4 regions of the Halopseudomonas sp. 4NH20-0008 genome follow, and region 2 is predicted to be linked to each of the others. Evidence: predicted binding sites of a transcription regulator. Region 2 holds the regulator's gene; each other region holds the start of a gene.
What was found. The regulator FliA, encoded in region 2, starts transcription of late flagellar genes. The targets are predictions, from matches to a motif close to CTAAAGTTTNNNNNNNNNNNGCCGNTAA.
Positions count from the first base shown of each region.

Region 1: the regulator FliA is predicted to act here: its motif matches at 2,694-2,721, upstream of AC27HQ_RS06770 (methyl-accepting chemotaxis protein).
Region 3: the regulator FliA is predicted to act here: its motif matches at 2,919-2,946, upstream of AC27HQ_RS11990 (methyl-accepting chemotaxis protein).
Region 4: the regulator FliA is predicted to act here: its motif matches at 2,749-2,776, upstream of AC27HQ_RS10075 (methyl-accepting chemotaxis protein).

Region 1 covers NZ_BAAJMD010000005.1:67,547-73,336, forward strand. The annotation lists gene AC27HQ_RS06760 (efflux RND transporter permease subunit) at 1-177, opposite strand, end outside; gene AC27HQ_RS06765 (efflux RND transporter periplasmic adaptor subunit) at 174-1,418, opposite strand; gene AC27HQ_RS06770 (methyl-accepting chemotaxis protein) at 1,544-2,629, opposite strand; gene AC27HQ_RS06775 (AMP-binding protein) at 2,877-4,562, shown strand; gene AC27HQ_RS06780 (methyl-accepting chemotaxis protein) at 4,617-5,790, opposite strand, start outside.
Region 2 covers NZ_BAAJMD010000012.1:52,113-57,902, reverse strand. The annotation lists gene flhA (flagellar biosynthesis protein FlhA) at 1-1,076, shown strand, start outside; gene flhF (flagellar biosynthesis GTPase FlhF) at 1,128-2,486, shown strand; gene fleN (flagellar synthesis regulator FleN) at 2,518-3,345, shown strand; gene AC27HQ_RS12745 (RNA polymerase sigma factor FliA) at 3,342-4,079, shown strand; gene AC27HQ_RS12740 (chemotaxis response regulator CheY) at 4,273-4,650, shown strand; gene AC27HQ_RS12735 (protein phosphatase CheZ) at 4,672-5,466, shown strand; gene AC27HQ_RS12730 (chemotaxis protein CheA) at 5,494-5,790, shown strand, end outside.
Region 3 covers NZ_BAAJMD010000011.1:33,512-39,301, forward strand. The annotation lists gene AC27HQ_RS11980 (O-succinylhomoserine sulfhydrylase) at 1-948, shown strand, start outside; gene AC27HQ_RS11985 (ComEA family DNA-binding protein) at 1,098-1,382, shown strand; gene AC27HQ_RS11990 (methyl-accepting chemotaxis protein) at 1,411-2,859, opposite strand; gene rnd (ribonuclease D) at 3,036-4,181, shown strand; gene AC27HQ_RS12000 (YcgL domain-containing protein) at 4,178-4,471, shown strand; gene AC27HQ_RS12005 (DUF3820 family protein) at 4,464-4,706, opposite strand; gene AC27HQ_RS12010 (glutaredoxin family protein) at 4,788-5,159, shown strand; gene queD (6-carboxytetrahydropterin synthase QueD) at 5,180-5,536, opposite strand; gene AC27HQ_RS12020 (NINE protein) at 5,613-5,790, opposite strand, start outside.
Region 4 covers NZ_BAAJMD010000008.1:134,167-139,956, forward strand. The annotation lists gene AC27HQ_RS10065 (ribonucleoside-diphosphate reductase subunit alpha) at 1-1,043, shown strand, start outside; gene AC27HQ_RS10070 (ribonucleotide-diphosphate reductase subunit beta) at 1,324-2,568, shown strand; gene AC27HQ_RS10075 (methyl-accepting chemotaxis protein) at 2,838-4,154, shown strand; gene AC27HQ_RS10080 (class I SAM-dependent DNA methyltransferase) at 4,176-4,934, opposite strand; gene AC27HQ_RS10085 (MFS transporter) at 5,207-5,790, shown strand, end outside.

The sequences.
Region 1 (5,790 bases), on a different contig from region 2:
CGAGGCGCCGCTCCAGATCACCCGCACTGTGACGAAATCCAGGGCAAAGGTCGGAAAGAACTGGATGTTCATGCGCATCAGACCGAGCACACCGACCATCAGCATAACCAGCATGACCAGGTTGGCGGCCACCTTGTGGCGGACAAAAAAGGCGATCGGTGAGCTCGGGCGACTCATTGCGCAGGCACCTCGCTGGCGCCGGCGGTTTCCACCCGCAAGCCCTGCATGGCGTTGGGCAAGTGGGTAATGATGATCTCCATGCCCGGCTGCAGGTCGCTTGAGCGCACCAGAATCCAACGTGAGCCATCGGCTTGCAGGGTTTCGCCGATGCGTTCAACCTGCTTGCGCAGCATGCGGCCCTCCGCCAGGGCGTAAACGGTATCGTTGCCATACAGTGCGCTGTAGGGCAGGGCCACGCTATCATCCTGGGCCGGGCGTGGGACGCTGATGGCCAGCAGATTGCCAACGCGAAGCCCACTGGCTGGCTGGTCCAGGGTGAACAGGGCTTCAACACCGCGGGCGTCAGCGGTACCGGCAATGCGCTGCAGCGTCATGCTCAGAGCGGGATCAGTATCGAGCGTGTGGGCTACCAGTTGCTCGCCCTCGGCCAGCGCCTGCATAAAGGCCTGGGTATGGATCTGCGGCAGGCTGGCACGCAGCTCCATGCCGTCAATCGGGTAGAAGGTCAGCAGAGCTGCATTGGCATTGACCTGATCACCTTCAGCAACCTGCACCTGGCCTACTATGCCGTCAAAGGGTGCAATAAAGCGGCTGCGATCGACGTCCCGGCGCATGCCGTCGAGGCTGGCACTGGCCCCTTCAGCGCGGGCTTGAAGCGACGCGCGGCGAGCAGCATAACTGTCCAGACTGCGCTGGCGGTTGGCTACGGTCAGGGCGGCCCGTTCAACCCCGTCAGCGGCATTGTCCAGTTCGGAGCGGGATACCAGCCCCCGCTCGATCAACTGCTCAATGCGTTGGTAGTTGGTTTCGGCATTCGCCAGGATGCGTTGTTCCAGAGCCAGGGCGCGGCGATCATTGGCATGACCCAGCCGCTCACTCTCCAGTTGCGCCAGGGCATCAGCGTGCTCGGCTTCGGCCTGCTGTAAACGCGGCGCAAGGTCGCGTTCATCCAGGGCCACCAACAGGCTGCCTTGGCTGACCAGTTCACCATCGCGCACCGGCAGGGAGCCAATGCGCCCGGCCAGGGGTGCGACCACAGTAAAGCTGCGCGGCGACTCCAGTTGACCGTACAGGGTCAGACTGGGTTGCAGGCTGTCCGGCTGAATACGCAGTGTCTCGACACGCCAGCTGCGCTCTTGAGGATTGATCGGGTCAGGAACGTCCCGGGTCGCTTTAAGCAGGATAAAGCCGATCACGCCGACGGCGATAATCAGGGCGGGAACGATACGCTTGCGCATGGGACTTCCTGAGACTGACATGAAGATCGCTCTGTATAGCTTGCAACCGCACAGGCTGCAATAAGCATTTTTGCAAAATGCTATTGCAGCTTTGCACTCAGCGCGGGTCGCCAGTCACGCGTCGATCACAGCTTGAGAATCTCGCTCTCGAGCTGGTCGAGCCGACGACTGACATCCAGACTAGCGTGTTCCATTTTGTGCAGCGCATCGTAGAGCGCCGATTTGTTGTTGGCCAGGGCGGCTTCCTGGGCCATACGGCCAAAACGGTGGACTTGTTCGTGGCAGTCTTCCAGATGGCGGAAGCTGGGCAAATGGCTATAGTTGGCCGCGCCATAGCCTTGATAATACCACTGACCCAGTCGACACTCATGGTGGGTGGTCATGGATTGGCTTAGCTCGGACTTGGCCAGACGTCGGTAGAGCTCGGTTTTCCAGACAATATGATCCATCTTTACCGTGCTGATAAAGCCACGACTGGCCGCATGATTGATCACTTCGCCCATTTGCCCGGCGCGGTTGATCACCTTCCGGGTGACCTGCTCAATCTGTTCAGCGGAGGCGGCGATGTCACGACTGCCCTGCAGTGAGTCTTCGACCACACTGGAAATGCTCTGGCTTTGCTCGATGACCTGACCGATCAGCTCCTCAATGTTGCGACTGGCATCCTGGGTCTTGCCGGCCAGATTGCGGACTTCGTCTGCGACAACGGCAAACCCTCGTCCGACCTCGCCGGCTCGCGCTGCTTCAATAGCTGCATTCAGTGCCAGCAGGTTGGTTTGTTTTGAGATGTCCTGGATGGCGGAGATGAAGGCGCGGATTTTTCCGGCCGTATCATCCAGCATGTGCGCGGTGTTGGCATTCTTGCTGGCATGCACGCCGATACTGTTGGCACGTTGTTGTAAATGCTCGACCGCTTGGAAAGTCTGAGAAAAAATGTCAGTCAGATTGCTCAGATTATCCTTTTCCTGCATCAGACGCTCAGAACTATGGGCGACACTTTCACGCACATCGGCTTGCAAGTCGTCGCCAATGTGGCGACTGGCCAGAAGCCCTTCAGCCAAAGTATGTTCGCCTTCGGCAATCTGCAGACGGGCCTTGAGTTGACTTATGGCTTGGCTCTGCTCCTCCAGTTGGCATTTAAGGTGCTGGTTTTCCATGTCCAGCTGCTGTTGCTGTTGTTCTGCTTTCTGGCGGTGGGCTTTGTTGAACACGATTGCTCCAAGACCTTGGTCTGAGTTGCGGGAGAGTGCAGATGCACTTGTTATAATATTTTTATTATCGGCGTCGCAAAAATTTCCTGAAGTGATCTTAATCAGTAATTAACGTACTTTTTAGGACCCACTGGCCGCTGCGTGGAGACCTATGACTGGATATATCTGCGCTCAATAGGTATTCCCGTTCCGGCGCAGGCGCGCTAGCTTGTATGCATAACTACAACAATTGGTCTGGAGAGTGCGAGTGAAGACTGCATTGCGCTGGTTGACGTCTTACCCTGAAAACGTGCGTTGGGATGCGCCGCTGCCGGCGCAACCGGTCTGGGCTCTGCTGGAGGCAGCGGTGGCCGAGTTCCCGGATAATTCGGCGATTGATTTTCTTGGCCACAAGCTCAGCTACCGGCAGCTGGATCAGCTGGTTGCTCAGGCAGCAAAGGGTTTTCAGGCCCTAGGCGTCAAGCCAGGGGTGCATGTGGGTATTTACCTGCCCAACTGTCCGCATTATTTCATCAGCTTCCTAGGTATTTTGCGTGCCGGCGGTACGGTAGTGAATTACTCACCTCTGGACGCCGAGCGCACCCTGGCGCACAAAATCGAAGATAGCGAGACGGACATCATGGTCACGCTGGATCTGGCGGCCTTTTATCCGAAAATGTGTGATCTGTTGGCTACGACCCGGCTCAACACCCTGGTGGTTGGGCAGTTGACCGAGTTCTGCGAATCCGCGTCTGAGGCCCAGGCTGGTTTACTGGGTCCCTCGGTAGCGGTTGCGACGGGTGCTGATTGTCACCGTTTTGCGTCCTTGCTGGACAATGATGGCGACTTTGCCGAGTACCCGCTAGCCGACCCGCACAGTACCCTGGCGGTGTTGCAATACACTGGCGGCACGACCGGCATGCCCAAGGGCGCTATGCTGACCCACGCCAACCTGACGTGCTCCTGTGCGCAGCTGCAGGAGGTGTTGGACAGTTCGTTGCAACCGGGTCAGGAACGCGTGCTGGCGGTGCTACCGCCGTTCCATATCTATGCGCTCATGATCAATATGTTGTTCAGCTTGCGTCTGGCGTCAGAGGTCTATCTTCACCCGCGCTTTGATGCCGAAACTGTACTGAATGAGATTCACAACAGCCGCATTACCACCTTCCCCGGTGTACCAACCATGTTTATTGGTCTGTTGGCACACCCGCTGACGGCCCAGCGTGATCTGACCTCGCTGAAAATGTGCAACTCCGGTGGTGCGCCTTTGCCGCTGGATGTGCAGCAGCGCTATCAGCAGGTAGCCGGGTGCGCATTGCGTGAGGGGTGGGGTATGACTGAAACCACCACCAGCGGTACCTTTACCCCCAAGGAAGCCCAGCCGCATCCTGGCTCCTGCGGCTTGCCGGTACCGGGCTGCCGGATCAAGATTCTGGCGCTGGATGGCAGCCATAACGAGATGCCGGCGGGCGAGCCGGGAGAAGTCTGTATTGCCGGCCCGAATATTACGACGGGCTACTGGAAACGACCGGATGCCACAGCCGAGGCGATGACAGCCGATGGTTTTCTGCGTACCGGTGATGTCGGTTACATGGATGAAGAGGGCTGGGTTTACATTGTCGACCGTACCAAGGACATGATTCTGTGCAGCGGCTATAACGTCTATCCACGGGTGATTGAGGAGGCTATCTACGAGCATCCTGCGGTTGAGGAAGTGTCCGTCATTGGTATTGATGATGCCTATCGCGGCCAGGCGCCCAAGGCCTTTATCAAGCTCAAGGCCGGTGCTGAGCCCTTCGATTTTGTTACCCTGCAGGCCTTTCTCGAATCGCGTCTGGGTAAGCATGAGCGGCTGGCTGGCATGGAAATTCGAGACGCGCTGCCGAAAACCCCCGTGGGCAAATTGTCGAAAAAGGAACTGGTCGAAGAGGAGCGTCAGCGCGCCCGAGCCTGAGTGCTGACGCTACCAGGCCACGCCCCTGCTGAGATGCCAGCAGGGGCTTAGTCGTCAGGCAGAGAGTCGGGTCGTCAACTGACTGAGCTCGCCAGACAGACCGTGCAAGGTCGTACTGGCCTGGGACGTGCGATCCACATCCGCCTGGTTGGCCGCAGCAATCTGGGTGATCTCGGTGATATTGCGGGTGATATCTTCGGCAACGCTGGTCTGCTCCTCGGCGGCCGTGGCGATCTGCTGGTTCATGTCGCGGATCGACTCTACCGCGAGGGTGATCTGCCGAAGCCGTTCGCCCGCCAGATTGACCTGCTGCATGCCTTCGGTACTGCTGACCTGGCCGCTTTCGATGGCTTTGACGGCCTCAATGGAGCCCTGCTGCACGCTGTGAATGATCTGCTGGATTTCTGCGGTTGAGTCACTGGTGCGTTTCGCCAGGGTACGCACTTCGTCTGCGACCACGGCAAACCCGCGGCCCGCCTCGCCTGCCCGGGCAGCCTCTATGGCCGCATTCAGGGCCAGCAGGTTGGTTTGCTCGGCGATGCTTTGAATCACCTCCAGGACCTTGCCAATTCGGTGGCTGTCGCCCTCCAGCCGCTGAATCACATCGGTGGTGCGTTCAATTTCTCCGAGCATACGATGCATGGCGCTGATGGTCGTCTCCATGACCAGCTCACCTTGTTGCGCATTCTCATCAGCCTGGTTGGCGGCCTGGGCCGCCTCGGCTGCATGTCGGGCGACTTCGGCCGCTGTGGCTGACATTTCCTGCATGGCTGTTGCGACCTGATCGGTGCGGTTGAACTGATCCCGGCTGCCAGCCGCCATACGGGTGGCGATGGTGTTCAGCTCACCGCTGGCGCGGTCAAGCTCTTCAGTACTGAGTTGCAGGCGACTGAAGGTATCGGCAAGAAAACCGCGCAACTGATTGGCGGCAGTGGCCAGCGTACCTAGCTCGTCGCGCCGCTGGCTGACAAAGGGTTGACCAATCCGGCCCTGGCTAAGTTGTTCAATCTGGCGGATCAACCGGGTAATAGGGTTGACCAGACGACGGTTGACCAGCCATGAACTGATCAGGCCAACGAAGACGGCGGCGCCAATCAGGATGCCCAGGCCAATCCAGAATGCGCGTTTTGCCCCGCGGCTAACCAGCTCGGCCTGTTGCTCCGCCTGGCTGGCCAGATCGACCACCAGGGCTTGCAACTGGTCGCTGGTGGCCCTGTCGATGCCGCGT
Region 2 (5,790 bases):
CTGCTGCGCCTCGCCAGGAGGTCAAGGAGCTGGGCTGGGACGATGTCACCCCGGTCGACATGGTTGGCCTGGAGGTGGGGTATCGCCTGATTCCTTTGGTCGATCGCAATCAGGGTGGGCAATTGCTGGCGCGGATCAAGGGCGTGCGCAAGAAGCTCTCACAGGATCTGGGTTTCCTTATGCCGTCCGTCCATATTCGCGACAACCTGGACCTGGCGCCTAACGCCTATCGGGTCACGCTTATGGGTGTTGGTGTGGCTGAAGCTGAGGTCTATCCGGATCGTGAGCTGGCGATCAATCCGGGTCAGGTATTTGGTGATATCAAGGGTATTGCCGGCAAGGATCCTGCCTTTGGGCTGGATGCTGTGTGGATCGAGCCCATGCAGAAGGATCAGGCGCAGTCACTTGGTTACACCGTTGTCGATGCCAGTACGGTGGTCGCCACCCATATCAATCAGATATTGCACAAGCATGCCCATGAGCTGATTGGCCATGAGGAGGTGCAGCAGTTGATGCAGGTACTGGCCAAAGCCTCGCCGAAACTGGCAGAGGAGCTGGTACCCGGCATCATTTCCTTGTCAGCGTTGCTCAAGGTATTGCAAGGGCTGCTGCAGGAACAGGTGCCGGTAAGGGATATTCGGACCATTGCCGAGGCCATCGCCAACCAGCCTTCCAAGAGTCAAGATCCCGGCGCGTTGATCGCCTCGGTGCGAGTAGCGTTGTCGCGCTCAATCGTGCAAAGCATTGTCGGGCTTGACTCCGAGCTGCCTGTGATCACCTTGGAGCCGAGGTTGGAACAGATATTGCTACAGAGTATTCAGAAGGCCGGGCAGGGTGGTGATGACGGCGTTATGCTCGAACCGGGCATGGCCGAAAAACTCCAGCGCTCTCTGGCCGATGCGGTGCAGCGGCAGGAGTTGCAAGGCAAGCCGGCGATTTTGCTGGTAGCCGGTCCGATCCGCGGCATGATGGCCAAATTTGTACGCTATGCGGCCCCTGGCGCCCATGTGTTGTCCTACCAGGAAATACCGGACAGCAAGCAGGTCACCATAGTCGCTACCGTAGGCCAGAGTTAATCCAACCTCTGATAAAGGGGCGGTCAGATGAATGAGCAAGGTGGGTCAGCCATGAAGGTAAAACGTTTCTTTGCCGCCGATATGCGTCAGGCAATGAAGTTGGTCAGAGACGAGCTGGGCGGTGATGCCTCGATCATTGCCAATCGGCGCGTCGCTGGCGGCGTGGAACTGACCGCCGCCCTCGACTTTGACGCTCCGCGCCTGACGCCGCCGACGCCTGGCCTGGATCTGGAGCTGAGAAAAACCCAGGAACGCATTGTAACTGCCCAGGCTCAATTGGCCGTTGGCGAACAGATGTCAGGTGGCCCCAAGGTCAACCGTCAGTTGTTTGGCGACACCATGCGTCAGGCGGTTGAATCAGGATCCAGCGTGGCCCGTGATCTGCTGGAACGCCTGAACAGCGAAGAATCACAGCCGGTTAACGGCGCGGTCCAGGCTCAGCCTGCGGCGCGCGGGTATGCGGCAGCTGCCGAGGCGGGCAGCATCAGTGACATGCGCGCCGAGATTGCAGGTCTGCGGGAGATGCTCGAGGCGCAACTAGGCAGCCTGAGCTGGGGGCAGATGCATCAAACCCAACCGCGTCAGGCCAGTCTCTGGCGTCGCCTGACGCAGCTTGGTTTTCCGGCTGAGCTGAGTCAGCAACTGCTGCGCCTGGTCGACAACGAGCCCAACACCAAACAGGCTTGGCGCATGCTGCTGGCCCACCTGGCCCACAGCCTGCCGGTCATGCGTGATGAATTGATCGAGCGTGGCGGTGTCGTGGCGCTGGTCGGGCCGACCGGGGCTGGCAAGACCACAACCCTGGGCAAGCTGGCCGCCCGCTACGTGCTCAAGCACGGTAGCCAGCATGTGGCCCTGGTTACCATGGATACCTACCGAATTGGTGCCCACGAACAACTGCGTACCCTGGGTCGGATTCTGAATGTGCCGGTGCGGGTGGTGGACGAGCAGAACAGCCTGGCTGATGTGCTGCGCGAATTTTCCGGTAAGCGCTTGGTGTTGGTGGATACTGCAGGCCTGCAAGCTCAGGACCCGCATCTGCACAGCCAGCTCAGTGAATTGGCTGCGCTGGGCCAAAAGGTCAGCAAGTTGCTGGTTTTGGCTGCCACAAGTCAATACCAGGTTCTGAAAGCCGCCTATCATACATATAAGCGCTGTGGTCTTGACGCTTGCGTATTGACCAAGGTGGATGAGGCGGCAACACTGGGCGAGGCATTGGGGCTGGCTATGCAGCAGGGTTTGCCGGTAGCCTATCTGGCAGATGGCCAGCGTATCCCTGATGATATCGCCTGTGGCGTTGGTCATCAGTTGGTCAGTCGGGCCGTTACCCTGGCTGGAAACGAGCCACCGGCCGATCAGGACATGGCAGACGTGTTTGCCGGTATACTCCATAATCAGCGTGCAAGCTGATTCACAAACGATAATAAGGTAATCAACGCAGATGGGTAGCAAACATCCGGTTCAGGTTATCGCAGTTACCGGCGGCAAAGGTGGCATCGGCAAGACCAACGTCTCGGTCAACCTGGGTCTGGCCTTGGCCGAGCTGGGGCGTCGCGTTGTGTTGCTGGATGCCGACCTTGGCCTGGCCAATGTTGATGTGCTGCTGGGTATCAAGCCCAAAGCCACCTTGGCCGACGTGCTCGAAGGCACCTGTGAACTGCGTGATGTGATGATCACTGGCCCGGGCGGGATGCGTATTGTTCCGGCGGCCTCCGGTGCCGCCACCATGGTCAACCTCAACCCCCAGCAGCATGCGGGCCTGATTCAGGCATTCAGTGATATTGGTGACAATATCGATGTGCTGATTGTCGATACGGCCGCAGGCATTGGCGACTCGGTGGTCAGTTTCGTCCGTGCTGCCCAGGAAGTGCTGGTGGTGGTATGCGATGAGCCCACCTCGATTACCGATGCCTATGCGCTGATCAAGCTGCTCAATCGGGATTATGGCATGACCCGTTTCCGGGTTTTGGCTAACATGGTGCATACACCGCAGGAAGGTCGCACAGTCTTTGCTAAACTGACCAAGGTAACTGACCGATTTCTGGATGTGGCGCTGCAGTATGTGGGTGCCGTGCCCTACGACGAGAATGTTCGCAAGGCCGTACAAAAACAGCGGGCTGTGTATGAAGCCTTCCCGCGTAGCAAGGCGTCCATGGCTATTCGAGCCATAGCCCAGAAAGTCGATGCGTGGCCTTTGCCGGCCAACCCACGCGGGCATCTGGAGTTTTTTGTCGAACGCCTTGTCCAGCAGACAGGAACGGGCCTATGACGCAGGCCGCAGCCGGGGTAAGCATGTATACACGCGCACAATGTTCATCTGAACATCAGGACCAGCTGGTTGCCCAGTTTGCCCCCCTGGTGAAGCGTATTGCCTACCATCTGCTGGGCCGCCTGCCTGCTAGTGTGCAAGTTGATGATCTGATTCAGGCTGGCATGATTGGCCTGCTGGAAGCTTCGCGAAAATTCGATAATGGCAAGGGTGCCAGTTTTGAAACCTATGCCGGCATCCGCATTCGTGGTGCCATGCTTGACGAGGTGCGCAAGGGTGACTGGGCGCCCCGTTCGGTTCATCGTAACACCCGCATGGTGTCTGACGCGGTCAGAGCGGTCGAGTCGCGCCTGGGACGGGATGCTAAAGATCACGAGATTGCGGCCGAACTTGAGATGAGCCTTGAAGATTATTATGCGATTCTCAACGATACTGCCGGCAGCAAGTTGTTCAGCTTTGACGACCTGCTCGAGAGCGGCGCTCGTGCCGATGCTCACAGTGATGAAGAACCTTTTCAAGGCATGCAGGACGAGCGTTTCAGAGCGGCTTTGGTTGAGGCGATAGAAGGTTTGCCAGAACGCGAAAGGCTGCTGCTGTCGCTGTACTATGAGGAAGAGTTGAATCTCAAGGAGATTGGCGCGGTATTGGGCGTCAGCGAGTCAAGAGTCAGCCAGTTGCACAGCCAATGTGCCGCCAGGCTGCGTTCAAGACTGTCAGGATGGCATAACGATTGATTTTGTTGCCAGCATCCGGACAATGCCCGGTTGGCCTGGAAAATAAGCATTGCATGTCAGATGGGGCAGCGCCGCGCTGCCGCTGCGGTTACACTGGCATCAGCGGGATCTGAAGGCTTGTTTGGCCAGTAGGTTAACGGGGTGTGTGACAGCACTCTTCCTGGTGTGTACGGAGGTCGACTTGGACAAGAACATGAAAATCCTCATCGTGGATGATTTCTCGACGATGAGACGCATTATCAAGAACCTGCTGCGGGATCTTGGCTTCACCAATACCGCCGAGGCTGATGACGGCAATACCGCATTGCCGATGTTGCAGAGCGGCAGTTTCGACTTCCTGGTTACTGACTGGAACATGCCGGGCATGAGCGGCATTGACCTGTTGCGCGCTGTGCGTGCCGACGAACGTCTGAAGCATTTGCCTGTTCTCATGGTGACGGCTGAGGCCAAGCGCGATCAGATCATTGAAGCGGCTCAGGCCGGAGTCAATGGCTACGTGGTCAAACCTTTTACCGCCCAGGCGTTGAAAGAAAAGATCGAAAAGATTTTTGAGCGCGTCCAGGCCAAATGACAACACACCGGGGTACAGGTTATGGCACTAAGTAAGGATCCCGGCCAGGCAACCGCTCAGGAATTTGAACATTCCCTGAAAGACAACGCGCGGCAACTGGTCGATTATCTGGAGCAAGGTCATTATGGTGAGGCCATTCTGGTCATTCATGCCATCAACCAGGCACGTGATCGCGGTCTCTACCATGAGGTCGGACAACTGACCCGCGCATTGCACAACGCCATTGTCAATTTTCAGATCGATACCACCCACGCACTGGGCGACGAAAACGAAACCTCCAAGATTTCTGATGCATCAGACCGCCTTGATTATGTGGTGCAGCTGACCGACAAGGCCGCCAATCGCACTATGGATCTGGTGGAAAGCAGTGCCCCCATCGTTTCGGCCCTGGGCCAGGAAGCCAGCGTGCTGCGTGCTGACTGGGAGCGCCTGCAGCGCCGTGAAATGGCCGCGGGCGAATTCCGTGATCTGTACCGTCGTATCGGTGAGTTCCTTGAGAAAACCGAAACCTCGAGCACTGAAGTCAGCGCACAACTCAACGATATTCTGATGGCGCAGGATTACCAGGACCTTACAGGCCAGGTGATCAAACGTGTTATTACCTTGGTCCATGATGTTGAAGAAAGTCTGGTGAACCTGGTTCGCATGGCGGGACATGTGGACCGCATGGCCGGGATTGCTCATGCCGAAGAGCCGGTCGAAGCGAAAAAAACTTCACCCAGGGGTGAAGGTCCGCAGATTCATGCCGATACAAGAGAAGACGTAGTATCCGGACAGGACGAAGTGGACGATCTTCTCTCCAGTCTGGGCTTCTAACAACAAGCGCGACCCGGGAGTGGATGCATGAGTTTTGATGCGGATGAGGAAATTCTTCAAGACTTTCTGGTAGAAGCCGGCGAGATTCTCGAGCTGTTGTCTGAACAGCTGGTCGAGCTGGAGAATCGTCCCGATGACATGAATCTGCTCAACGCTATTTTTCGCGGCTTCCACACGGTAAAAGGCGGAGCAGGATTCCTGCAGCTGGATGCCCTGGTTGGTTGCTGCCATATAGCCGAAAACGTTTTCGATATTCTGCGCAAGGGTGAGCGCAAAGTCGATTCAGAGCTGATGGATGTCGTCCTTCAGGCCCTCGACAGTGTT
Region 3 (5,790 bases), on a different contig from region 2:
GAACAGGCGGTTGCTACCTCATCGGGCATGGCGGCAATTCTGGCTATGGTCATGAGCCTCTGCTCGGCAGGCGACCACATTCTGGTTTCGCGCAGTGTCTTTGGCGCTACCGTCAGTTTGTTTGACAAGTACTTCAAGCGCTTCGGCGTTGAAGTCGATTATGTCGTGCTCGCTGATCTGCATGCCTGGCGTGCAGCCTGTAAGTCCAATACGCGCCTGTTCTTTGTCGAGTCGCCCTCCAACCCGCTGGCTGAACTGGTGGATATTCAGGCACTGGCTGAGATTGCTCATACGCAGGGCGCTTTGCTCGCTGTCGATAACTGCTTTTGTACGCCTGCCTTGCAAAAACCCCTGGAAATGGGTGCGGATATCATCATCCATTCGGCGACCAAGTACATCGATGGTCAGGGTCGTTGCCTTGGCGGCGTAGTAGCGGGTCGGCGCGAGCATATGCAGGAGGTGGTGGGCTTTCTGCGCACTGCAGGGCCGACATTGAGTCCGTTCAATGCCTGGGTTTTCCTCAAAGGCCTCGAGACCCTGCGTTTACGTATGCAGGCACATTGTGCCAATGCCCAGGCAGTGGCTGAATGGTTGCAGGCTCAGCCGGGTATTCAGCATGTCTACTATGCCGGGTTGCCTAGTCACCCCCAGCATGCCTTGGCTCGACGCCAGCAGAAGGCGTTTGGCGCTGTCGTCAGTTTTGAGGTCAAGGGGGGCAGGGCAGAGGCCTGGCGCTTTATCGATGCAACTCGTTTGCTGTCGATAACCGCTAACCTGGGTGACAGCAAAAGCACCATCACGCACCCGGCAACCACAACCCATGGGCGCCTGACCGCGGAGACACGGACAACGGCTGGCATTCACGACAATCTGATTCGGGTAGCCGTGGGGCTTGAGGAACTGGATGATCTGCTGGCTGACCTCCAGCGGGGGCTGGATGCGCTATAAAGTGCGACCTTGTTCACGTTTAGGAGCAAAAGTTTTTTGCTCCAGGCGTGAAGTGTTTTAGTTTTTGTAGCGCCGCAGGGATGCGGAGCAGTTTGCAGCAGCAGTGCCCTGCTGTGCGGCGCTTAAATCAAACACAAGGAGCGTATCCTATGAAGAAGTTCTTTCTGGCATTGTGCCTGTCCCTCTCAACCCTGTTTGCACTGCCGGTTCTCGCTGAAGTTGGCGAGCAGTCCCTGGTCACTGTCAACATCAATGCTGCCAGCGCTGCAGAGATTGCCGAAGTGCTCAATGGTGTGGGCGAAAGCAAGGCCCAGGCTATCGTGCAATACCGCGATGAGCATGGTCCCTTTGAGTCAGTTGAAGACATCACCCAAGTAAGCGGCATCGGTGAGTCAACGCTGGCCAATAATGCCGAGCGTATCGTTCTCGAGTAAGCAACGGACCGAGCAGGCTTTTATCCGCTCAGGATTTGAGCCGGCTAACTGCATTACTCAGCTGGTGTGCCAGTGCTGCAAGCTGTTCGCTGGTACTGGCACTCAGCAAGGTCTTCTCCACGGTTTTTTCTGTCACGTCGCGAATTTGCACAATGCTCTCCGTAATGGCGTCGGCCGCTTGGCTCTGCTGCTCAATGGCGGAGGCTATTTCGCTGTTGCCATCACGGATCTGACTGACAGCAGCGGTAATGACGCCCAGTGATTGCCCTGCCTGATCGCTTTGGGCTACAGACTCGAGAGTCAGCGTCGAGCTGGCCTGCATATCCTTGACCGCATCGTCGGTGCCCCCCTGCAGGGCTTCAATCATTCGCTGAATTTCATCCGTTGAGCTCTGCACGCGCTGCGCGAGGGCACGGACTTCATCGGCAACAACAGCAAAACCGCGGCCTGACTCGCCAGCACGAGCGGCCTCAATGGCCGCATTGAGCGCCAACAGGTTGGTTTGTTCGGCAATCGAACGGATGACGCTTACTACACCGCTGATTTCATGGCTGTGGCCCTGCAGTTTCTGCATGTGCTCGGTACAGCGCTTGATGCTGCTGGCCAGTCCGGCAATAGTCTGACTGACCCGGCCAACCTGATCACGCCCCTCACGAGCAAGTTGATCAGCCTGGTGAGACTGGTCACGGGTGATTATGGTCGTTGCTGAAATATCCTGAACGGTTGCTCCCATCTGGTTGACGGCGGCTGCGACCATGTCCGTCTGGCCTTGTTGACTGATCATGCCATCACGTACCTGGTTCATCAGTCCGGCAAGGTCACCTGCACCTTGGTCAAGCTGTCCTGCCGCTGCGCGTACTGAGCTGACGACCTGCTGTTGAGCGCTTTGCATGGCATTGAACGCCCCGGCAATGGAACCAATTTCGTCGGTTGAGTCGACATTGGCGCGTAGTGTCAGATCACCGGTTTCCTGTACCTTGAGCATGACGTCGCGCAATACGATGATGTGCCGGGTGATGAACATGATCAGTAGCTGCGAGACAACCAATACGGCGCTCATCAGGATAAATACGGCAAGGGCGTAGAGTGGTGCGCGCTCAAACAGCAGAGGCATGAACGCCACACGCTCAACTCCAAGTATTCGGGTTTGTTCGCCTTGTTTGAGCGCCCACAGACCATGCAGGACGTCTTGTTGTGAAGCCTGTAGCTCGGTGTTGGAGACCCAGATGGGTTGGGATGGGCGGCTGCCCTCAATGCCCGCCAGGCGAGTTGCGTCAGGTAGCCACTGCAAACCTTTGACGCTGACATCATCGCCCAGATGCACAATCAACTCGCCAGCCAGTCTGGTGCGCTCCTGATGCAGGCTGTGCTGTTCGACCCACAGGGCCACCAGAACAAGCACCAGTGTGCTGACAAAGGCGACACTATTTACCGCCCAGAATTTGTACTTCAACGGCACGTGCTGAAGAAACGCCATACCAATTCCCAGAGTCAGATAATCTGTTACAAGCGTGAAAGTATAGAGCTGCTGGATTTATATCGGTTGATGCGCATCAATCTTGAGGCTTTCGCCTGTGAATCAGTTGTACAGATGCACGCCTGAGCAGGGGTTTCATGGGTTATACTTCTGCCCTTGCCATTGAAAGGTTGCCTATGACCGAGTTACTGCCCACGCCCTTGATGATCGACCGAAATGAGGACCTTGCATATTGGTGCAGTCGTTGGCAGACATTGCCCTTTGTCGCCGTGGATACCGAATTCGAGCGCACTGAAACCTATTATCCAATTGCTGGCTTGATCCAGGTCGGTGATGGTGAACAGGCCTTTCTGATCGATCCCCTGGCGATTACTGACTGGTCTCCCTTGGTCGCACTGTTGAGCAACCCTAATGTGGTCAAGGTGCTGCACGCCTGTGGTGAGGATATCGAGGTTTTTCTCAAGCTCTGTGGTGTGGCGCCTTTACCGCTATTTGATACCCAACTGGCGGCGGCTTATCTGGGTATGGATTTTTCAATGGGGTATTCACGGTTGGTCAAGACCCTGCTTGATATCGAGCTGTCGAATGAGGAAACCCGCTCGAACTGGTTGCAGCGCCCCCTGAGCGAAAACCAGGTCCGTTATGCCGCTGCTGATGCGCTGCACCTGGCTGAACTGTATAAGCTGCTGGCGCCCAGGATTGCTAACGCCGATCTTGAAGCATGGCTGCTTGAAGATACGGCAGAGTCGGTTGCTTCGGCCCAGCAGCGCGTTGATCCCGAGCTGGCCTGGACTAGCGTCAAACAGGCCTGGCGGCTCAAACCTCGTGAGCTCGCTGTGCTGAAAGTGTTGTCACGCTGGCGAGAAGAGCAGGCTGTGGCACGTGATCAGGCGCGTAACCGCCTGTTGCGTGAGAAAACCCTTGTGCCACTAGCACAGCGTCAGCCCGACAGTCTGCAGGCGCTGTCGCGTATCGAAGACATGCATCCGCGCACGGTGCGCCAGGATGGACAGGCGATACTCGAGCTGATTCGCCAGGGCCAGGCTGTTGCGGAGTCCGAGTGGCCAGCAGCGCTGCCGGATCCATTGCCGCTCGAGGCCAACAAGTTGCTCAAACGCTTGCGCAAGGTTGGCCAGCTGCATGCCGAGCGACTGGGTATGGCACCTGAACTGATGTTACGGAAAAAGATTCTCGAGGCCTTGGTGCGTACAGGCTATCCAGCTGGTCCCTATCATTTGCCGGATGAACTCAGCGGTTGGCGCCGTGAGCTGATGGGTGCCGAGTTGCTCGCCGCAGCCAATGATGTGGAGATGCCGGCATGAAGGTCATGTGTTCGATCTATCGGAGCAAACGCAAGGCTGGTATGTATCTCTATGTGCCTAGGAAAAAGGATCTGTCCGAGCTGCCTGAGGCATTGATGGGTTTTTTCGGCCAGCCGGAGCTGTCCATGGACCTTGTCTTAACCCCGGAGCGCAAGCTGGCCAGGGAAGATATCAATACCGTACTGCGCAACCTGCAGGAGCAAGGCTATCATCTGCAGATGCCACCCCAGGAAGAGGATTATCTGGTGCATTTGCCAGATGAACTACTGTACCGCAACGACCCTATTTGAACTGGGCACCGAATTGCCCTTTGCGCAGTGGCTCAAGCAGGTAGCTGAGGCCATTGTGATCCAGTGTTTGCATCAGTTCCAGCAGTCGGCCTGTTTCACCCTTGGGGAAACCTTCCCGAGCGAACCAGTTCAGATAATGGCCTGGAAGATCGGCAATCAGCCGGCCCTTGTACTTGCCGTAGGGCATGGTTCGTTCAAGCAGCAGATTAAGGTCTTGAGGGTCCAGCTTGGTCATGGGCTTTTGATTAATTGAACAGTATGCGGATCGCCATGCTACTGCCGGACGATCAGTATGCCCAGAAAAAAAGGAAGCAATATGTTAATGAAAGCACTGCGTATCGGTTTGGGTAATCTGTTCCTGTTTGTCGATTTCATTTCCCGCCCGCGCCCCCAGAAACGAAGTGCAGAAGCCCAGGCTGCGGTCGAACGAGCTGCGGCCAACCTGAGTTTGTATCAGTTCAGACTCTGCCCCTTTTGCATACGCGTGCGCCGCACTTTGCATCAACTCAACGTGCCCATGGTGCTGCGTGATGCCAAGAATAATGAGCGGGACAGGCAAACATTGATGGAGCAGGGCGGCAAGATTCAGGTGCCCTGTCTGCGTATTGACGAAGCTGACGAGGCCACCTGGCTCTACGATTCAAAGGCGATCAACGCCTATCTGCATGAGCGCTTTGCTGATATCTGAGCATATTCCCCAGGTTAATCTCAGTCACCGCGGTAAATACAGCCGCTGGTGCAGGTTTCGCGAATGGTAATCTGGCACAGCTCGGGTAACAGCGGCTTGAGTTCCTGCCAGATCCATTTGGCGAGCACTTCGCTGGTTGGATTTTCCAGTCCAGGAATATCATTAAGGTAATTGTGGTCAAGCCGATCGTAAATGGGTTTGAAAATCTGCTTGAGCTCGGAAAAATCCCGGATCCAGCCGGTATGCCGGTCGGGCTCGCCACTGATGTGAATGCTGACCTGAAAGGAGTGACCGTGCAGGCGTCCGCACTTGTGGTCTGCAGGTACGTTTGGCAGACGGTGCGCGGCTTCAAAGGTAAAGTCTTTGAAAATTTCCACTCAGGGTTCCTGGGCAATGAATTGGGGAGATGATTCTACCTCAAATTGCCTCGATATCATGCGCGGATTACCAGCCTTACTCCCTATTGCGGCTGGAGATTTGTTCGTTCAAGGTCCAGTAATCATAGAGGATGCCCAGTAGAAAAAGGCCGCCGGTAAAAAAGTACAAAATCGCGGTGATCCACTTGCCCATATACAATCTGTGTAGCCCAAAGATACCCAGGAAGGTCAGCAGTACCCACGTCAGGTTGAAA
Region 4 (5,790 bases), on a different contig from region 2:
TGGGCTCGGTCAACCTGCCCAACCATATCGTTGACGGCAAGCTGGACACCGCCAAGCTCGCAGCGACCATCAAGACTGCCGTGCGCATGCTGGATAACGTTATCGACATCAACTACTACTCGGTACCCCAGGCGAAAAACTCCAACCTCAAGCACCGCCCAGTGGGTCTGGGCATCATGGGCTTCCAGGATGCACTGTACCTTCAGCACATCGCCTATGGTTCTGATGCTGCCGTGACCTTCGCCGATCAGTCGATGGAAGCAGTCAGTTACTACGCCATCCAGGCCTCCTGCGATCTGGCCGAGGAACGCGGCAGCTATGCCACCTTCGAAGGCTCGTTATGGAACCAGGGTATCCTGCCGCTGGACTCGCTGGAGATGCTTACCGAGCAGCGCGGCGCCAAGTACATCGACGTCGACCGCAGCCAGACCCTGGACTGGGAGCCCCTGCGCCAGCGCGCCAGGAAAGGCATCCGCAACTCCAACATCATGGCCATTGCCCCGACCGCGACCATCGCCAACATCACCGGCGTGTCCCAGTCGATCGAGCCGACCTACCAGAACCTGTACGTCAAATCGAACCTGTCCGGCGAATTTACCGTGATCAACCCCTACCTGGTGCGCGACCTCAAGGCGCGCAAGCTGTGGGACCCGGTGATGGTCAACGACCTGAAGTTCTACGACGGCTCGGTACAGCAGATCGACCGCGTCCCGGCCGACTTGAAAGCCCTGTACGCCACCGCCTTTGAAGTGGAAACCAAGTGGATTGTCGAGGCCGCCAGCCGCCGCCAGAAGTGGATCGATCAGGCCCAGTCACTCAACCTGTACATCGCCGGTGCATCAGGTAAAGCGCTGGACGTGACCTACCGCATGGCCTGGTATCGCGGTCTGAAAACCACCTACTACCTGCGCGCCCTGGCCGCCACCAGCACCGAGAAATCCACCGTCGACACCGGCAAACTCAACGCCGTCTCCAGCGGCGGACCCGCCCCGGTGCCCAAGGCCTGCTCCATCGACGAACCAGACTGCGAGGCCTGCCAATAACCAGCCGCAGGCAGCTGGAGCTGGAAGCTGGAAGAAGCAGACCGCACCGACAGGGTTTACTTCAAGCTTCCAGCTTCCAGCTAAAAGCCTTTTTGAATTCACCTAACCGGTAGGAGCGACGGCCTCGTCGCGAAGAGGGCCAAACCCTTCGCCGCGGGGCCGCAGCTCCCACCAACAACAGCAGCTCCGAGACAGCGCCAAGCGCCACCCGAGCCGCCACACCAAACAACTTTCAGCTTCAAGCTTCCCGCTTCAAGCTGCGACCAAAGGGAGCCACCACATGCTCAGCTGGGACGAACTAGACACACCCGAAACCACTACGCCTCCTCTGGGAGTGTCGAGTTCCATCTCGACACAGGGCACCGAAACGGAGCCTACCGCGGCCCCTACACAGGTCGCTGAAGCCCGCCAGATCGCCAGCAACGACTCTGACGCCATCGCCCGCGCCAAGGCTGCACTCGATCAACTGGACATCCAGGAAGGCCTCGACGAACTCGAAGGCTCCGCCGCCCGCGTCAACGTCGATGCCAAACAGATGATCAACTGCCGCGCTGACCTCAACCAGTTGGTTCCCTTCAAATACGAATGGGCCTGGCAGAAGTACCAGGACGGCTGCGCCAACCACTGGATGCCGCAGGAGGTCAACATGACCGCCGACATCGCCCTGTGGAAAAACCCCGAAGGTCTGACCGATGACGAGCGCCGTATCGTCATGCGCAACCTCGGCTTCTTCTCCACCGCCGATTCGCTGGTCGCCAACAACCTGGTGCTGGCCGTCTACCGCCTGATCACCAACCCGGAGTGCCGCCAGTACATCCTGCGCCAGGCCTTTGAAGAAGCCATCCATACCCACGCCTATCAGTACTGCATCGAGTCGCTGGGCATGGATGAAGGCGCGATATTCAACATGTATCACGAGATCCCCAGCGTGGCGAAAAAGGCCGCCTGGGGCCTCAAGTACACCCGTTCGATCTCCGACCCGACCTTCAACACCGGCACGGTCGAGACCGACAAGGAATTGCTGCGCAACCTGATCGCTTACTACTGCGTTCTCGAAGGCATCTTCTTCTACTGCGGCTTCACCCAGATCCTGTCCATGGGCCGCCGCAACAAAATGACTGGCGTCGCCGAGCAGTTCCAGTACATCCTGCGCGATGAATCCATGCACCTGAACTTCGGCATCGATGTGATCAACCAGATCAAGATCGAGAATCCACACCTGTGGGATGCCAGCATGAAGGACGAAGCCACGCAGATGATCCTGCAAGGCACCCAGCTGGAGATCGAATACGCCCGCGACACCATGCCCCGTGGCGTGCTCGGCATGAACGCGGCAATGATGGAGGATTACCTCAAATTCATCGCCAACCGCCGTCTGACCCAGATCGGCTTGAAGGAAGAATACCCGGGCACTGTGAACCCCTTCCCGTGGATGAGCGAAATCATGGATCTGAAAAAGGAGAAAAACTTCTTTGAAACGCGGGTCATCGAGTATCAGACTGGCGGGGCTTTGAGCTGGGATTGACCCCTACAGGGTCCCACCAGATTACCCTTAATGTCGTGCGCAACGGCAGTGCGCACGACATGCCGATTCTCTTCAAACTGAAATCGACCATCCAACTTAGTCGTTTCGCGGACGCCATACAGCGGTTCTTTCAAGAAAACCCCTCAGGCAAATAATCAAGCTATAGTTTTTACACACAGACTCAAGCAAATACCTGGCATGCCGATATCCTCGATATCGGCCTGGTTGACCCTCCAATCGTGCCAACAAAAAAGCCCATTGAGGTAGCCATGTTCGGATCACGCCTTCGCCATGCCTTGCAACAAAGCACACAGCAACTCGCCATCCAGGATCAAATTCTCAACGCCATTGGACAGACCATGGCGATGATCGAATTTTCTCCAAAGGGCGACATTCTCAATGCCAATCCGCTTTTTCTTCAGGTGGTCGGTTACAGTCTGGATGAGATTCGAGGCAAACAGCACAGCCTGTTTTGCACCCCGGAACTGACTGGTAGCAATGACTATCAGCGCTTCTGGCAGCGACTGGGCAATGGCGAAAGCTTCAGTGACCGTTTCATGCGCGTAGCGAAAGATGGTCGTCACATCTGGCTTGAGGCCAGCTACATCCCCGTCAAGGACCAGCAAGGCAACGTCATCAAAGTCATCAAACTGGCCACCGACATCACCCGGGCGATGATAGCCGAGCAGCGGCACGAGAGCTTGCTGAACGCGATTAATCGCTCCATGGCCGTGATTGAGTTCACCCTCAACGGCGAGATTGTTGATGCCAACGAGAACTTCCTGAAAACCATGGGCTACCGGCTTGAGGAAGTCAAAGGCAAGCATCATCGTATATTTTGCGACGCCGAAACCGCCGCCAGCAGGGACTACCAGCTCGCCTGGCAGCGTCTGAATAAAGGTGAGTACCTGTCTGATCGCTTTAAGCGCGTCACGCGTAACGGTCAAACAATATGGCTGCGGGCAACCTACAACCCTCTCTATGACACCAGCGGAAAGCTGTATGGCGTGGTCAAGTTTGCCAGTGACATTACCAGCCAGGTCGAAAGACGCCATGCCGAATCATCAGCAGCCAGCCTGGCCTTCGAGATCGCCGCTGAAACAGACCAAAGCTCCAAGATGGGATCCGAAACCGTGCAGGAAACCGTCGAGATTGTGCGCTCAATCGCCTCGGAATTGGAGCATGTTTCAGGCCATATCAACGCGTTGGGCAACCAGTCTGAACGGATTAACAGTATTGTTCAGGTAATCCGCGGCATCGCCGAGCAAACCAACCTGCTGGCCCTCAATGCTGCCATTGAAGCCGCCCGCGCCGGTGAACAGGGGCGCGGCTTCGCCGTCGTCGCGGATGAAGTGCGCAATCTCGCTGCCAGAACCAGTCAAGCCACACTCGAAATCAACGATGTAGTGCTGCAAAACATGGAGCTGGCCCAGCGTGCCGTGAATGGCATGAGCGATAGCAAGAACAAGTCCGAACAGGGCGTGCAACTGGCCAACCGGGCCGGCGAGGTCATGCTGAAAATTCGTGATGAGGCACAGCGTGTCGTTGGCGCCATAGGGCAGTTCGCCGACGCCATCAAGGACTGACCAGGCTGACTCAAGGCAGGCTCAACGCGTGTCTTGGTTTTTTTTCACACAGACAAACAACGCATTCCCCGAAGCCCCATCCCAGGGCGTAATGCGCTCGTAATCGTGCGCCAGCATCTGCACCTCAAAGTACGGCTGCAGCAGCTCAATCAACTCAGCAAAACTCACCGCCACCATCGCATGCTCGTCATGCCAAACCTGCTTTGCGTCAGCTGTGGTTTTCTCGATACGCAACCGCAAGGCCTGGCGCTCACCGGTACCGGAATAGCTCCAACCCGAACTGAAGCTGAACACCGCATCCGCCTGCCTGACGTTGTGCGACACCCATGAGCCGTTATCGATCTTCTGCCGGTCAACCGCGTTAAAGCAGAACAACCCATCCGCAATCAGTGCCGCATGCACCCTGGCAATACAGGCCTTGAGCCGCTCGATGCCGGCGCTGTAATGGATGGAGTAGAGAAAACAGGTAACCAGATCAACCGGCTGGTCCAGGCCGAAAGCACACATATCCTGCAGCGAGAACTGCGCCTCCGGGCAGCGAACCTGCGCCCGGTCCAGCATCGGCTGATTGATATCCAGTCCGCTGCTCTGGTAGCCCGCATCAAGAAAATGGCGCACATGTGGCCCCGTCCCACAGGCAAGATCCAGATGCCGTTTGCCACCGTTACCGAACAGCTGCTGCAGCCGCTGAACACACTGACTTTGCGCCCCGTAGTCGATATCCGCGCACATTAAATCGTAATAAGCCGACAGATCGGTATAAATGGCGTTACTGGGCATAATGGCCTGAAATCGAGGTTGCGCGGTGGGATGCGAATCATATATCGGAAGTACCAGGCGCGCTCGAGATTACGACAATCAGTCATACCCTGGTAGGACCGGCGGCCCCGCCGCGATGCAGAATCCACCGCCCCTGCAAGCACCAACACCCTTCGCCGTGAGGCCACGGCTCCCACCAATAAAGCCAACCAAGAAGACGCAAGCAACCCCATACACCTGGGATAACTGCTACCCTGTGCCGCTGCCAAATCCCCGCGCATAAGAGAGCCAAGATGTCCCACTATGCCAACCGTCCCAACCTGTTCATTACCGTGCTCTGCGGCACCCTGACATCACTGGTGGTGATCGGCTTTGCGCGTCTGGCCTACGGCCTGATCCTGCCATCGATGCGCACAGACCTGGGTTTGTCCTATCAACAGGCCGGGATCCTCAGCACCGTCACGGCCCTGTGCTATGTCTGTTTTGTTCTGGCCGGCGGCCTGGCTGCGGCGCGCTGGGGCGCAAAAGCGTCCATCCTGTTTGGCATGCTGACCGTAATGGCAGGATTTCTAGGCCTGACCGTTGCCACGAACCTCTGGCTAATCATCATACTGATGGGCGTATTGGGGTTTGGTACCGCGTTTGCTTTTGCTCCCATGGTCGCGCTACTGGCGACCTGGTTTCCTGAGAAACGTGGCCTGGTGATCGGCTGCATGACCAGCGGCGTAGGCATCGGCGTGCTGGCCGCAGGTGTGTTGGTACCCTACCTGCTCAGCGCATTCGGGGAGCGCGGCTGGCGAGTCAGTTGGGCCATGTTTGCCGGAATTGCCTTATGTGTCGCCGTCATGATCGGCCTATTTGTGCGTAATCCGCCTGT